DNA from 3 places in the Arthrobacter sp. Soil_N43 genome. Region 1 is predicted to be linked to each of the others. Evidence: riboswitches for the same ligand, from Rfam matches in the RefSeq annotation. Region 1 holds a riboswitch; each other region holds the start of a gene.
The links. A riboswitch is a leader RNA that binds a small molecule or an ion and turns the genes downstream of it on or off. The one in region 1 is predicted to bind thiamine pyrophosphate.
Positions count from the first base shown of each region.

Region 2: it holds a riboswitch for thiamine pyrophosphate, as region 1 does, so the genes downstream of both, thiC (phosphomethylpyrimidine synthase ThiC) here and AC3A3W_RS16280 (bifunctional hydroxymethylpyrimidine kinase/phosphomethylpyrimidine kinase) in region 1, are expected to answer to the same signal.
Region 3: it holds a riboswitch for thiamine pyrophosphate, as region 1 does, so the genes downstream of both, AC3A3W_RS15290 (FAD-dependent oxidoreductase) here and AC3A3W_RS16280 (bifunctional hydroxymethylpyrimidine kinase/phosphomethylpyrimidine kinase) in region 1, are expected to answer to the same signal.

Region 1 covers NZ_JBDGML010000109.1:47,716-52,220, forward strand. Annotated here, with positions in the region: gene AC3A3W_RS16280 (bifunctional hydroxymethylpyrimidine kinase/phosphomethylpyrimidine kinase) at 84-1,634, opposite strand; TPP riboswitch at 1,617-1,714, opposite strand; gene AC3A3W_RS16285 (Rne/Rng family ribonuclease) at 1,893-4,505, opposite strand, start outside.
Region 2 covers NZ_JBDGML010000085.1:17,969-22,473, forward strand. Annotated here, with positions in the region: gene ffh (signal recognition particle protein) at 1-440, shown strand, start outside; gene AC3A3W_RS10030 (alpha/beta fold hydrolase) at 494-1,228, shown strand; gene thiC (phosphomethylpyrimidine synthase ThiC) at 1,337-3,169, opposite strand; TPP riboswitch at 3,164-3,271, opposite strand; gene AC3A3W_RS10040 (amidohydrolase family protein) at 3,334-4,416, shown strand; partial or broken gene AC3A3W_RS10045 (VOC family protein) at 4,495-4,505, shown strand, end outside.
Region 3 covers NZ_JBDGML010000106.1:134,441-138,945, forward strand. Annotated here, with positions in the region: gene AC3A3W_RS15280 (thiazole synthase) at 1-714, opposite strand, end outside; gene thiS (sulfur carrier protein ThiS) at 720-956, opposite strand; gene AC3A3W_RS15290 (FAD-dependent oxidoreductase) at 953-2,218, opposite strand; TPP riboswitch at 2,210-2,331, opposite strand; gene thiE (thiamine phosphate synthase) at 2,359-3,111, shown strand; partial or broken gene AC3A3W_RS15300 (DUF222 domain-containing protein) at 3,122-4,267, opposite strand; gene AC3A3W_RS15305 (ferritin-like fold-containing protein) at 4,365-4,505, opposite strand, start outside.

The DNA of each region.
Region 1 (4,505 bases):
CCGTGATAAGCACCACAGGGCTGTTGCACCGACCTGCCGTCACCGTGCGCGTTTATCTTACCGGCTCCTGCGCCGGAACCCGTTCAGCTGTGGAGTCGCGGCGCGTCGAAGAATTCCACCTCGTACCGGGAGGACTGCCTGAAGGCCGTCAGCATCCGGCTGCGTTCCGCGTCGGAGGCCGCGCGCCCCGCTGCGTCCGCGATCCCAATGGCCTGCCTGGTGGCCTCCGCGAAGCCCTCGTCGGCGTACGTGCGCAACCACTCGGCGTAGGGGTGTCCATCAGGGGCTCCGGCGGCCAGGAATTCGCCATGCAGGGTCTCCCCTACTTCGGCGTAAAGCCAGAAGCACGGGAGTACCGCCGCCACCAGTACGGCGTAGCTCCCCGAGGCCGACGCCGCCAGCAGGTGGTCCACATAAGCTTTGGTGACCGGTCCGAGATCCGGCAGCACGCTGCGGGTGCTGAGCCAGCTGCGGTGCAGCTCGGACTCGACCTCGAGGCACTGCTGCGCGGAACGGGCCCAGAACAGCTGCTCGGCCTCGGTGGGAGCGAGCGCGCTGGCCCGTGCCAGGACGCGCGAATATCCGTTGAGGTAGATGGCGTCCTGTGCAAGGTAGTAGGCGAACTCGTTTTCGGGAAGCGTGCCTTCAGCCAGCCCGCGGATGAATCCCAGCCCGTAGATCGCGTCGAGGTCCGCGGCCGCCTCCGCATGGAGCAGGTCCGCAAAACTGCCCTCCGGGGCATCGCCTGCGGACACCAGGTGGTGGAAGTGGTGGACGGGCCCGTTGCCGTGTCCCACCTCAAGCTGCCCGGACGTGCGGAGGGCCTCCTCCAGCCACGGCTTCACGGTGCGCAGGGACAGTTCCCAGTCCCCGAGCCGGGCCTGTGCGGTGGCCATCGCCGAGGACAGGGAACACCCGGTCCCGTGGCTGTTGCGCGTGGGTACCCGCGCGCCGTCCACCACCACGACGTCCGCGGAAAGAGCGCCGCCCGTATTCACAAGGGCGTCCGGGCAGTCCTCACCATCCAGGTGCCCGCCTTTGACGAGGACGGTGGCCCCCGTCTCGGCGGCCAGCCGTTTGCCCTGCTCCAGCGCGTCCGGCCAGGTGGGGGCCTCCGGCTCCCCCAGCAGCATCGCAAGCTCGGCGAGGTTGGGAGTGATCAGGTCAGCCAGCGGCAGGAGCTCCCGCAGGGCGGCCTCGGCGGACTCCTGCAGCAGCCGGTCCCCGCTCGTCGCCACCATCACCGGATCAAGGACGACGACGCCGGGGCGCACCTTCTCCAGCCAGGTCCGAACCGCGGCGATCACCTGTGCGTCGCCCAGCATGCCAATCTTCACGGCGTCCACGGCGATGTCGTCGCTGACAGCGGCCAGCTGTGCCGCCAGGAACTCGGCCGGCGGAACGTGCACGGCGCTGACGCCCCGGGTGTTCTGCGCGGTCAGCGCCGTGATGGCTGCCATGCCGTAGCCTCCGGTGGCAGCGATGCTTTTCAGGTCGGCCTGGATGCCGGCCCCGCCGGACGGATCCGAGCCGGCTATGGCCAGGACACGGGGAATGCTGCGGGTGGCGCGAACAGCCTCGCCAGGCGCGGGCCGGACATGGTGCAGGGCAGGTAGTGAAGACAAAGAAGACATCCCTTCGCCGGTGCTAACCGGTCAGGTTCAACGGGTTTGGATCTCAGCCGGCTCCGTGCGCGGCACCCCGTGTCAGTCCCCCAGCCTAGTTGCTCGCTCCGCTTTAGGCACTGCGTTGCAGTTTGCGACCGGCCTGATGCACCCCGCAGCCCGTTCCTGGCCCCGCAGCCGGTCCTGGCGTTAAAGCACAACGGGCCGGTGCCGCGATTGCGGCACCGGCCCGGTGAATCAGGTCAGCCCAGACGGAAAGCCGTCAGCTCAGAGCTCGGACGCCGGCACGCCGACGCCGAGAATGATCGGCTCGCTGGCCGGCTTCGGGGCAATGGTCCTACCTGCATCCGGAGCCTTGGCTTCGTGCGAGTGCCCGGCTGCCGGTGCCGGCGCCGTCTCGTGGTGTTCCACCGACGTCTCGTTGGCTGCGCCCTGCGCCCGGCTGGCACTGCGGTTGCGGCGCGGCCGGCGGGTGCGGGGCTGCACTGCCGAGTGGTCAGCGAAGCGCTCGGCGTCGCTTTCGGCGGCCGCGGCAGGGCGCGTCCCGGCCCGTGCGGCAGCAGGCTCCGGAGCCGGCTGGGCAGCAGGCGCCTCGCCGGCAGCAGGTGTCTGGTCCGCCGTCGGCTTCTGCTCAGCGGGAGCAGCCGGCGCGCCGAGGTGCGCGAAGGCTTCCTCCAGCCGGTCCAGTGTCAGGGCAGGAGTTTCCGATGCCGGCGCGCCGGCGTGCTCGACGAAGGGAAGCACCACTTTCTCGCCGCCGAAGGTCAGCACGGCACCGGGACGGCCTGGGACGCTCTCCGTGTCCGGGGTGCGGTGCACCACGGGACTTTCCGGGCCGGACTGCGCCGGTGCGGCGGCGGCAGCGGCAGGACGCTGTGCGCCGGCTGAGGCTGCCTGGTGGGCGGCGTCCTCATGAAGGTGCGCTGCGTGCGCCGCGGCCGCGATGTTGGCCAGTGCGGCACGCGTCGCCTCTGCCTTGGCGTGCCGCTCGGCCTCCGTGGGCTCATGGTGGACGGCGGCAGGTGCTGCGGGTGCCGTTTCCGGAACCTGACCGCCCTTGCCGCGCCGGCGGCTCTTGCGTTCGGTCCGAACGGGGGGCTGGTGCTCCGTCCGCGGAACGTGGTGCTCGGCGGCAACAACGTTCGCCCGCCGGTGTTCCACGGGCTCGTCGTGGGTGACCACGCCGCGGCCGGCACATGCCTCGCACTGTTCGCCGAAGACTTCCAGCAGGCCGGTGCCCATGCGCTTGCGGGTCATCTGGACGAGGCCCAGCGAGGTGACCTCGGCCACCTGGTGCTTGGTCCGGTCGCGGCCCAGGCACTCCACCATGCGGCGCAGCACGAGGTCGCGGTTCGACTCGAGCACCATGTCGATGAAGTCGATCACGATGATGCCGCCGATGTCCCGCAGGCGCAGCTGGCGGACAACTTCCTCAGCCGCCTCCAGGTTGTTCTTGGTGACGGTTTCCTCGAGGTTGCCGCCGCTGCCGGTGAACTTTCCGGTGTTGACGTCCACCACGGTCATGGCTTCGGTGCGGTCGATGACGAGCGAACCGCCGGACGGCAGGAACACCTTGCGGTCCAGGGCCTTGTGGATCTGCTCGTCGATGCGCCAGGCCGAGAAGATGTCCTGGTCCTTGGTCCACTTCTCGAGCCGGCCCACGAGGTCCGGGGCCACGTAGGTGACGTAGGCCTCGATGGTGTCCCAGGCTTCATCTCCGGAAACGATCAGCTTGGAGAAGTCCTCGTTGAAGACGTCGCGGACCACCTTGATGGTCAGGTCCGGTTCGCCGTACAGCAGCTCCGGAGCAAGGACCTTGGTGGACTTCGCCTGGCTGTCGATGCCCTCCCACTGCGCACGGAGGCGGTTGATGTCGTGGGTGAGTTCCTCCTCCGACGCGCCTTCGGCCGCGGTGCGCACGATGACGCCGGCGTCCTCCGGCAGGCGGTCCTTGAGGATCCGCTTCAGACGGTTGCGTTCGACGTCGGGCAGCTTGCGGGAGATGCCCGTCATGGAGCCGCCGGGCACGTACACCAGGTAGCGTCCGGGCAGGGAAATCTGGCTGGTCAGACGCGCGCCCTTGTGGCCGACAGGGTCCTTGGTGACCTGGACCAGAACGGAATCGCCGGACTTCAGGGCGTTCTCGATGCGGCGCTGCTTGCCTTCGAGGTTGACGGCCTCCCAGTTCACTTCGCCGGCGTAGAGCACGGCGTTGCGGCCGCGGCCGATGTCAACAAAAGCCGCTTCCATCGACGGCAGGACATTCTGGACCTTGCCCAGGTAGACGTTGCCGATCAGCGAGTCCTGCTGCGTCTTGGACACGAAGTGCTCGGCCAGCACGCCGTCCTCGAGGACACCGATCTGGATTCTGTCGTCGCGCTGGCGCACGATCATCTGCCGGTCCACGGATTCGCGGCGGGCCAGGAATTCGGCCTCGGTGATGACGGTGCGGCGGCGGCCGGTGTCGCGGGATTCGCGGCGGCGCTGCTTCTTCGCTTCGAGCCGGGTGGAGCCCTTGACGGACGTGACGCGGTTGTTGACCGGTGCCTCGCTGATGGCGCGGGGGGCACGGACGCGGGTCACGGTGTTGGGGGGATCGTCGTCTCCCCCGCCGGTGAGCTCAAGGTCCTGGTCGCCGCGGCGGCGGCGGCGCCGGCGGCGGGACGTCACGCCGTCGTCGGCCTGGCCGGCAGTTTCCTCGTCGGCGTCCTCGGACACGTCGGAGACCTCGGCGTCTGCCTCGGAGTCGTCGCGGTCGGTGACCTCACGGTCGGCGCGGTTCCGCCCGCGGCGGCCGCGGCTGCGGCGCCGGCGGCGTCCGCCGTCGTCGTCCTGCTCGTCCTCGCCGCCTTCGGCGTCGCTGTCCTCCGTGGCGGGAGC
Region 2 (4,505 bases), on a different contig from region 1:
ACCGCGTCGAGGCGATCGTCCGTTCCATGACCCCGCACGAGCGGCTCGCCCCCAAGATCATCAACGGCTCACGCCGCGCCCGCATCGCCAGGGGCTCCGGTGTGCACGTCTCCGAGGTCAACGGCCTGCTCGAGCGCTTTGGCCAGGCCCAGAAGATGATGAAGAAGATGGCGCAGGGCGGTGGCATGCCAGGAATGCCCGGAATGCCGGGCATGGGCGGCGGCGGTGGCGCACGCAAGGGCGCCAAGAGCGCGCCGAAGAAGAAGGCCCGTTCGGGCAACCCCGCCAAGGCAGCCCAGGAGCTCCGTGATGCGGAGGCCCGGCGCGCCAGCGCAGCCAAGGCGCTTCCCACGGGCGCCTCCTTCGGCCAGCAGGGCGGCGACTTCGATCCGTCCCAGATGAACCTTCCCAAGGGCTTCGACAAGTTCCTCGGCAAGTAGGCGCGGCCATGCCTGCCTGCCCGGATGTCGGACCGCTGCCATAAGGTTGGGTCATGTTTAAGCAGCGGGTAGTGTTCGTCCACGGTGCCGGAAGCTTCGGCTCCGCCGCTTGGCCGCGCCAGCACGGCATGGCCCTGCAATACGACGCCCTCTTCCTGCGGCGGCACGGGTTCGATGCCGAGGCCGAGCCGCTGGAAACGGACTTCGCCGAAGACGCCCGGATCGTGCTGCGGTCGCTGGCAGACGATGGCCGGGGCGGGGCCGGCGGCCACATCGTTGCCCACGCCCAGGGCGCGATCGCCGCGATGATGGCTGCCGTCGAACGGCCCGACCTCGTGTTCTCGCTGACGCTCGTGGAACCGGCCTGCCTGTCGCTGACCGCCGAACTGCCCGCCACGGCGGCTCACCGCGCGCTGATGGAGCCCCTCTTCGAGGTCCGGCACCAGCTCGGCGACGACGACTATGAGCGGGAGTTTCTGCGGCGTGCCTTTGCCGCGGAAGGCCACGCTCCGAGTACCCCGGAGGCCCAGCGCGCCGCGAGGCGGCTGCGGCTGCAGGCACCGCCCTGGCAGGCGCCGTTGCAGATCGTTCCCGGCGTCCCCACCCTGGTTCTCACGGGCGGCTGGGAGCCACTCTATGAGGAAATCGCCGGTTACCTGCGGGAGACCGGCGCCCTGCACCGCACTGCTGCGGGAGGGCACCGGCCCCAGGACTCCGTGGAGGGCGACCGCCTTATCCGGTCCTTCATTGCAGAGGTCAGCCGGCGGCAGCGGCCGCGGGCATCCTGACCCTTACCCCGCGCCTGCTTCCAGGCGGCGTCCCGCCTGGGCCGCCGTCCCGCCGGGCCCGCGTCCGGCCGGCCCCCAACGCCTGCCGGACGGGGCCCGAAAAGGCCCTTACTGGCGGGCCGTCTCGGGGAGCTTCAGCTCCGGCAGGTAGACCTTCCCGCCGGCGGCCAGGAACTCCTGGCTCTTCTCCCGCATCCCTTCGGCCATTTCGGCCAGCGCAGCCTGTGCTTCCGCCGAGCCGTACTCGTTGCGGATGTCCTGGCTGATGCGCATGGAGCAGAACTTGGGTCCGCACATCGAGCAGAAGTGCGCGGTCTTGGCCGGTTCGGCCGGCAGCGTCTCGTCGTGGAATGCCTCGGCGGTCACCGGGTCCAGGGACAGGGCGAACTGGTCCCGCCAGCGGAACTCGAAGCGCGCCTTGGACAGGGCATCGTCCCTCTCGTTGGCTCCAGGGTGGCCTTTGGCGAGGTCCGCGGCGTGGGCGGCGATCTTGTACGTGATCACGCCGGTCTTGACGTCGTCCTTGTTCGGCAGGCCCAGGTGTTCCTTGGGCGTCACGTAGCAGAGCATCGCGGTGCCGTAGCGGGCGATTTCCGTGGCGCCGATGGCGGAGGTGATGTGGTCGTAGCCCGGGGCGATGTCCGTGACCAGCGGCCCAAGCGTATAGAACGGGGCGCCCTTGCACAGCTCCTGCTGGCGCTCCACGTTCTCCCGCACCAGGTGGAACGGGATGTGGCCGGGCCCTTCGACCATGACCTGCACGTCGTACTCCCAAGCCCGCTGGGTCAGCTCGGCCAGGGTGTCCAGCTCGGCGAACTGGGCGGCGTCGTTGGCGTCCGCGGTGGCACCGGGCCGCAGGCCGTCACCGAGGGAGAAGGCGACGTCGTACTTCGCGAAGATCTCGCACAGCTCGTCGAAGTGGGTGTACAGGAAGTTCTCCTGGTGGTGCGCGAGGCACCAGCCGGCCATGATCGAGCCGCCGCGGGAGACGATGCCGGTCACCCGGTTGGCTGTCAGGGGAACGTAGCGCAGCAGGACCCCGGCATGGATGGTCATGTAGTCCACGCCCTGCTCGCACTGCTCGATCACGGTGTCGCGGAAGATCTCCCACGTCAGGGCGTTGGCTTCGCCGTTGACCTTTTCCAGCGCCTGGTAGATGGGGACGGTGCCGATGGGGACCGGTGAGTTGCGGATCAGCCACTCGCGGGTGGTGTGGATGTCATCGCCGGTGGAGAGGTCCATCACGGTGTCCGCGCCCCACTGGGTGGCCCACTGCAGCTTGTCCACCTCTTCGGCAATGGAGCTCGTTACGGCCGAGTTGCCGATGTTGGCGTTGATCTTCACCAGGAATGCCTTGCCGATGATCATTGGCTCGGACTCGGGGTGGTTGATGTTGTTCGGGATAATGGCGCGCCCGGCCGCCACTTCGCTGCGGACCAGCTCAACGTCGCAGTTCTCCCGGAGCGCCACGAACCGCATCTCCGGGGTGATGATGCCCTGCCGGGCATAGTGCATCTGCGTTACCGTCTTACCGCCGACGGCGCGGCGGGGCACCGGCTGCGCGCCCTTCCACTCCGCGGACGCCGCACCGCGGCGCACGGCCGACTTGCCGTCGTCGAGCAGGTTCCTTTCCCGGCCGCTGTAGGGCTCGGTGTCGCCCCGGGCTGCAATCCATTCCGCGCGGAACGGCGCAAGTCCCACGACGGGGTCGCTGCCCGGACCGGCCGTCCGGTAGACCCGGAACGGCTCGTTCTGTTCCCCGCTGGGTGACGGCTCCAGGGCGATTTCCGTGACCGGAACGCGGAGGCCGTCGCCCTCGATGTACGCCAGGGAATGCGACTTCAGCGATTGGGTGGTGTCTTCGCCGGTCCCGCCTTGCGCTGCCTCGTTACGGGCAGTTTCGTTTTGGGCAGGGATCAGCTGTGTTTTCTGGGTGCTCATTTACTGCTCACTTCCTTCGCCGGCATTACCCGGACAGGTTCAACGGTCGCAGGCTGCGCTAGCCCGATCTCAGCCCCTGCAGGGGCACCCGTGTGGTCGTAGACGAAGCTACCACAGGGCGGCGTGCCGGTGCCCGCCCACCCCTGATGTGACAGGCTTGATTCATGGCGCGCATCACCGAATTCACCGGGACGGTGCTCACCGGCCCGGACCAGGAACGGACCGGCCTGTGGGCCGTGGACGGCAAGCTGACCTTTCACCGTCCGGGCCGCAGCCCGGATGTGGTCATCGACGGCTGGGTGCTGCCCGGCTTCGTGGACGCGCACTGCCACATCGGGCTCGGGCCTTCGGGCGCCGTGGACGACGACGTGGCCTATGCCCAGGCGATGACCGACCGCGACGCCGGCACGCTGCTGGTGCGGGACGCCGGAGTGGTCAGTGACACCCGGTGGCTGCAGCGGCGCCCGGAGGCGCCGAGGATCATCCGGGCCGGACGGCACATCGCCCGGACCCGCCGGTACCTGCGGAATTTCGCCATCGAGGTTGAGCCGGAGGACCTGGTGGAGGCCGTCCGGAAGCAGTCGCGTTCCGGGGACGGCTGGATCAAGCTGGTGGGCGACTGGATCGACCGCGACGCCGGCGACCTTGCGCCGTCGTTTCCGGCCGCGGCTGTCCGGGACGCGGTCCGTGCTGCCCATGACGAGGGCGCAAGGGTCACCGCGCACTGCTTCGGTGAGGACGTCCTCGACGACATGCTGGACGCCGGAATCGACTGCATTGAACATGCCACGGGGCTCCTGCCGCGGCACATCCCGCGGTTCGTGGAACAGAACGTGCCGATCGTGCCCACGCTCGTCAACATCGCGACGTTCCCAGACATTGCCGCCCAGGCAGAGCCCAAGTTCCCCCGCTACGCGGCCCACATGCGGGCGCTGTGGGAACGCCGGAACGAGCGGGTCCGGGAAGCCTGGGAGTCCGGCGTGGAAATTTTCGCCGGTACCGACGCGGGCAGCGTGATCAGGCACGGTCGGATCGCGGATGAGATCCTCGCGCTCCACGCTGCGGGGCTCCCCGCGGCGGCCGCTGTGGATGCTGCGTGCTGGAGGGCCCGCCGGTGGCTGCGGGCGGACGGCCTGGCCGAGGGCGCCAGCGCGGATGTGGTGGTGTGCGCGGAAGATCCGCGGGCAACGCCCGGGACCATCAGGCATCTGCAGGCGGTCGTGTTGCGGGGGAGTGTCGTCCGCTAGGAATAAATTGAAGCTTCAAGTAATTTAGATGTATAGAGACCATCGAAATACGGTGGCGAGGGAGTCGGGAGTACTCACATGACACCAGC
Region 3 (4,505 bases), on a different contig from region 1:
GGCGTGTTTGAAGGCCTCCCCCATCAGTGCCGGGTTCTGCGCCCGGGTCACGGCCGTGGCCAGGAGCACGGCATCGCAGCCCAGCTCCATGGCCAGCGCGGCGTCCGAGGCGGTGCCGATGCCGGCGTCCAGGACCACAGGCACGGAGGCGCGGGAGACGATCAGCTCGATGTTGTGCGGGTTGAGGATTCCCAACCCGGTCCCGATGGGCGAGCCCAGCGGCATGACGGCCGTGGCGCCCAGGTTTTCCAGACGCAGGGCAAGGACGGGATCGTCATTGGTGTAGGCGAAGACCTTGAATCCACGGTTGACGAGCTGTTCGGTGGCCTCTACCAGTTCCACCGCGTCCGGCAGCAGCGTGTGTTCGTCAGCGATGACTTCGAGTTTGACCCAGTCGGTCTCAAGGGCCTCGCGCGCGAGCTCCGCCGTCATGACGGCGTCGCGGGCCGTGAAACAGCCGGCGGTGTTCGGGAGAACGCGGATGTTGTGGTCCAGGAGCAACTGGAACAGGGACCCCGCCTCGGCCGGCGAATAGCGTCGCATAGCCACGGTGGTCAGTTCCGTGCCTGACGCCAGGAGCGCCGCCCCCAGTCCGTCCAGGCTGGGGGCGCCTCCCGTGCCCATGATGAGCCTCGAGGTCAGTTCGACGCCGTCAATGACGAGGCGGTCAGTGGCGTGCGCTGCGGTATCGGTCTGCGTGGTTGTTTCAGTCATCGTCCTCATCCTCCCTGAACTGCCGTGACCAGCTCGATCTCGTCGCCCTCGGCGAGTGCTGTGCTGTGCCACAGGCTGCGGGGTACGACCTCCGCGTTGCGTGCCACTGCCACCCCGAGCCGCTGGCCGTCGGCGGCCTGCCCGTTGGCGGCCAGCTTCCGGCCGGTGACCTGGCTGACGAGAGTGGTGACGGAGGCGCCCGCCCCCATGGCGTGGGCGTTGCCGTTCAGTGTGATGTTCATGCGGATTCCTTGTCCTGGTCAAATGTGACTGTGTTCGAAGCGGTGCGTTCGGCGGAGAACCGCCCGGGACGGAAGGCATCCCAGCGGCTGTCCGTCAGGCCGTCCATCAGCTCGCGGCAGATGACGGCGGCGGCGGGCGTCAGCAGGACTCCGTGCCGGAAGAATCCGGTGGCGATGATCAGCCCGGCGGCCACGCGGCCCAGCAGGGGCGCGTTGTCCGGCGTGCCGGGGCGTGCCCTGGCCGTGGCCTCGATGAGTTCCAGTTCGGCCACTGCGGGCACCAGGGCCTGGGCATCCCTGAGCAACTGGTAGACGCCGCCGGCGCTGGGTGAGGCCTGACCGTCTTCCCGCTGGGTGGCACCAATGACCACGGTGCCGTCCTGCCGCGGCACCAGGTAGACCGGGATTCCGCGGACCATGCCCCGGACCGTGGCGGTCAGCAGCGGACGGAGCCGTTCCGGAACTTTAAGCCTGAGAATGTCGCCGTACACGGGACGCAGCGGCAGCCTCAGTCCCTCCGGCAGTCCGTCCAGCGAGGCCGCCCCGAGACCGTTGGCCACCACCGTTTCGGCGGCCAGCACGGCGCCGCCGCCCGCAAGCCGGACACCGCTGACCCGCCCGCCGCCCCCTCCGCCGTCCCAGAGCAGCCCGGCGGCGTTGTCACGGACCGCGTAGCCGTCTTCAGCGCCGGCCACGGCAGTCCGCGAACCGGGTTCGTGGCAGGCCAGTGCAGCGGCGATGCCCGCCACCAGCTTCCGCGGATCAACCTGGTGGTCGGCCGGGATGTCCAATGCACAGGAGATTCCGGGGCTCAGCAGCGGCTCCCGCAGCCGGGCCTCACGGATGGTCAGCGGTTCCACTGCCAGGCCGGCGGCCCGCTGGACTTCGCGCAGGTCCATCAGCGCGCGGCGGTCGGCAGGATCGGCGCCAACGGCGATGGTCGAAGTGGCCAGATACCCAGCGTCGCAGCCGGCACCGCCATCAGCGAGCGCCGCCGCGAATGCGGGCCACCGGGCAGAGGACTCGAGCATGAGTTCCAGGAGTTCCTCTTCCTGGTAATGCAGTTCGCTGACTGGGGCCAGCATCCCCGCGGCGGCCCAGCTGGCACCTGTCCCGGGCGCCTTGTCGATGAGGACCACGGTCCGTCCCGAGCGCCTCGCCTCCCAGGCGATTCCGTGGCCGATCACGCCGCCGCCAATCACGGCCACGTCGGCGTGGAGCCGTGCTGCGGCAGAGGTCTTCCCGCCGGATCCAAGATTCATGGAATTCCTTCCCTACGCCGGTACTAACCGGATCAGGTCAAGCGGTCGGCTCTGACGCCCTCTCAGCCCTGCGCCTTTTGTGACAGCTGCAGCGGGCTCCCGCGGTACCTGCCCAGTTTAGAGGAACTAGGCTGGTTGCCATGACCGCGCCTGATATCCATGAAGCCCGCCTGTACCTTTGCACCGATGCCCGTAAGGAGCGCGGCGACTTCGCCGACTTCGTCGATGCTGCCTTCGCCGGCGGCGTGGACATCATCCAGCTGAGGGACAAGAACACCGAGGCGGCCGAGGAACTCGAACTCCTGGCAGTCCTGCGCCAGGCCGCTTCAAGGCATGGCCGGCTCTGGGCCGTCAACGACCGGGCGGACATCGCTTCGCTGGCCGGGGCACCGGTGTTTCACATCGGCCAGAAGGACCTGCCGCTGCGCTCGGCCCGGGCCCTGCTGAACGACTCCGCGGCGATCGGCCTGTCCACCCACTCCCCCGATCAGATTGATGCTGCCATCGCGGCCGCACAGGCACCCCAAGGCCTTAACTACTTCTGCGTGGGCCCGGTGTGGGCCACCCCCACCAAACCCGGCCGTGCCGCCGTCGGGCTTGATCTTGTCCACTATGCAGCCGGGACTGTCGGTAATGCCGAAGTGGAAAGCGGTCAGCAGCTTCCGTGGTTCGCCATCGGCGGGATTGACCTGACCAACGTCGAGCAGGTGGTGGCGGCGGGAGCCAGCCGGATCGTCGTGGTGCGGGCCATCACGGAAGCTTCGGACCCTACGGCTGCCGCGGCGGAACTGATTGCTGCCCTGGACGCCGGAACGGCCGGTACTGCGGGAGCGGAAGGCATGGCTCGGCAGCCGTCATTTTCTGCGCGCTCATCATCTGGTGACGCCAAATAGGGACGCCCTAGGCGGCTGTGAATTGTGCCTCGTTATCCAGGGACCGGTTGCTGCATCCCGGAAAGGGACACCGTCCGTCGCGCAGCCGCAGCCATTGGCGCATCGCTTTCGGCACCCGGTAGCTGGTACGGCCGATCTCCAGCGGTGCCCCATCGCGCGGATCGATCAGCACCCGCAGGAACGACCCGGCCCCCTCTGCGACCAGGCGGCGGGCCACCGAGCCGGGAATCGGGCCGAACCCATCCAGCATGGCCGGCTCCTCACCGGCCCCCATGAGCGATAACACCGGAACCGTGACCAGCACCTGCGCCCTAGGCGACGGGGTTCCTTCGGCGACGCCTTCGAGCAGCCACCCTGCGGCGACATCCGCACGCAGCTCCGTCAGAGTCCGGGATTCCTCCGGGCCCTGCAGCGCACGCGCCGCTTCAGTGGCCCGAGACCAAATACCGGCCGCCACGTCCGCGGGCAGATACACCGAAAGCCACGCCATCCCGTCCCGGTCCGGAACATACTCCATCCGACGCTCCCGCACGCTCCTGCGGTGGCGCGCCTCGATGCTGACCGGGTGGTGCCGCTCCCGCCAACTGCGCGCCCTGGCCCGGAACCTGGCCGGTGCCAGCTCCCCGGCCAGGCAGCCACGCCCCGGCCGGGCAGCGTCCGGGTCCAGGAAGTGGGTTTCCAGGGCCGCCGCCCCCGCCGGGTCCAGGTTGGCTGTTTCATCGCAGAGGACCCGTGCGTGCTGCCAGGAAATGCTCCCTGCCTGCAGCGCTGCCATCGTCAACGGCAGCGCGGCGGTCAGGGTGCGGGCCTCCGACAGCAGGGCACCGGCACTGCGTTCACCCACACCCAGCACACCTGCGACCTCAGCGGTCACGGCCATCTCCTGGGCGGTGTGCTCCTGTGGGGAACGGGCCGGTGCGGCCATGGCTTCGGCAGCGCTGGCATATCCGGCGGTGAAATGAACTTTCAGGGCAGCCAGCCGAGCCTCCACCCTGCCCACCTCGGCCAGACCGTCCAGACACGCGTCCGCCTGATCCCGAAGAGGGTCAGCACCGGCCGAGGCCAGGCTGCCGGCACAACGGCCAGCAACACCGACCAACACAGCGACCGAGGACTCAAGCCCCTCCACCGTCTCCGCAACCCGCCTGCTGTCCATACCCACAGCGTGACGGCAGGCAGTGACAAAAACGCCGCAAAGGGAAGCAACGACATTCGGCGAACGTGGTGCTCCTACCGGAGCATGCAATCACGCGTCAGCCGCTCAGCCCGAGCTGCACCATCCGCTTGGAATGGTTCTCCGCGAGTTCCGTAGTGAGCCTTTGCACGCGCTCCCTGGCGGCAGCGTCATCCGCGCCGCTGTCAGCTGCGGTGATGAGTTCCGTCAGGAAGGCATT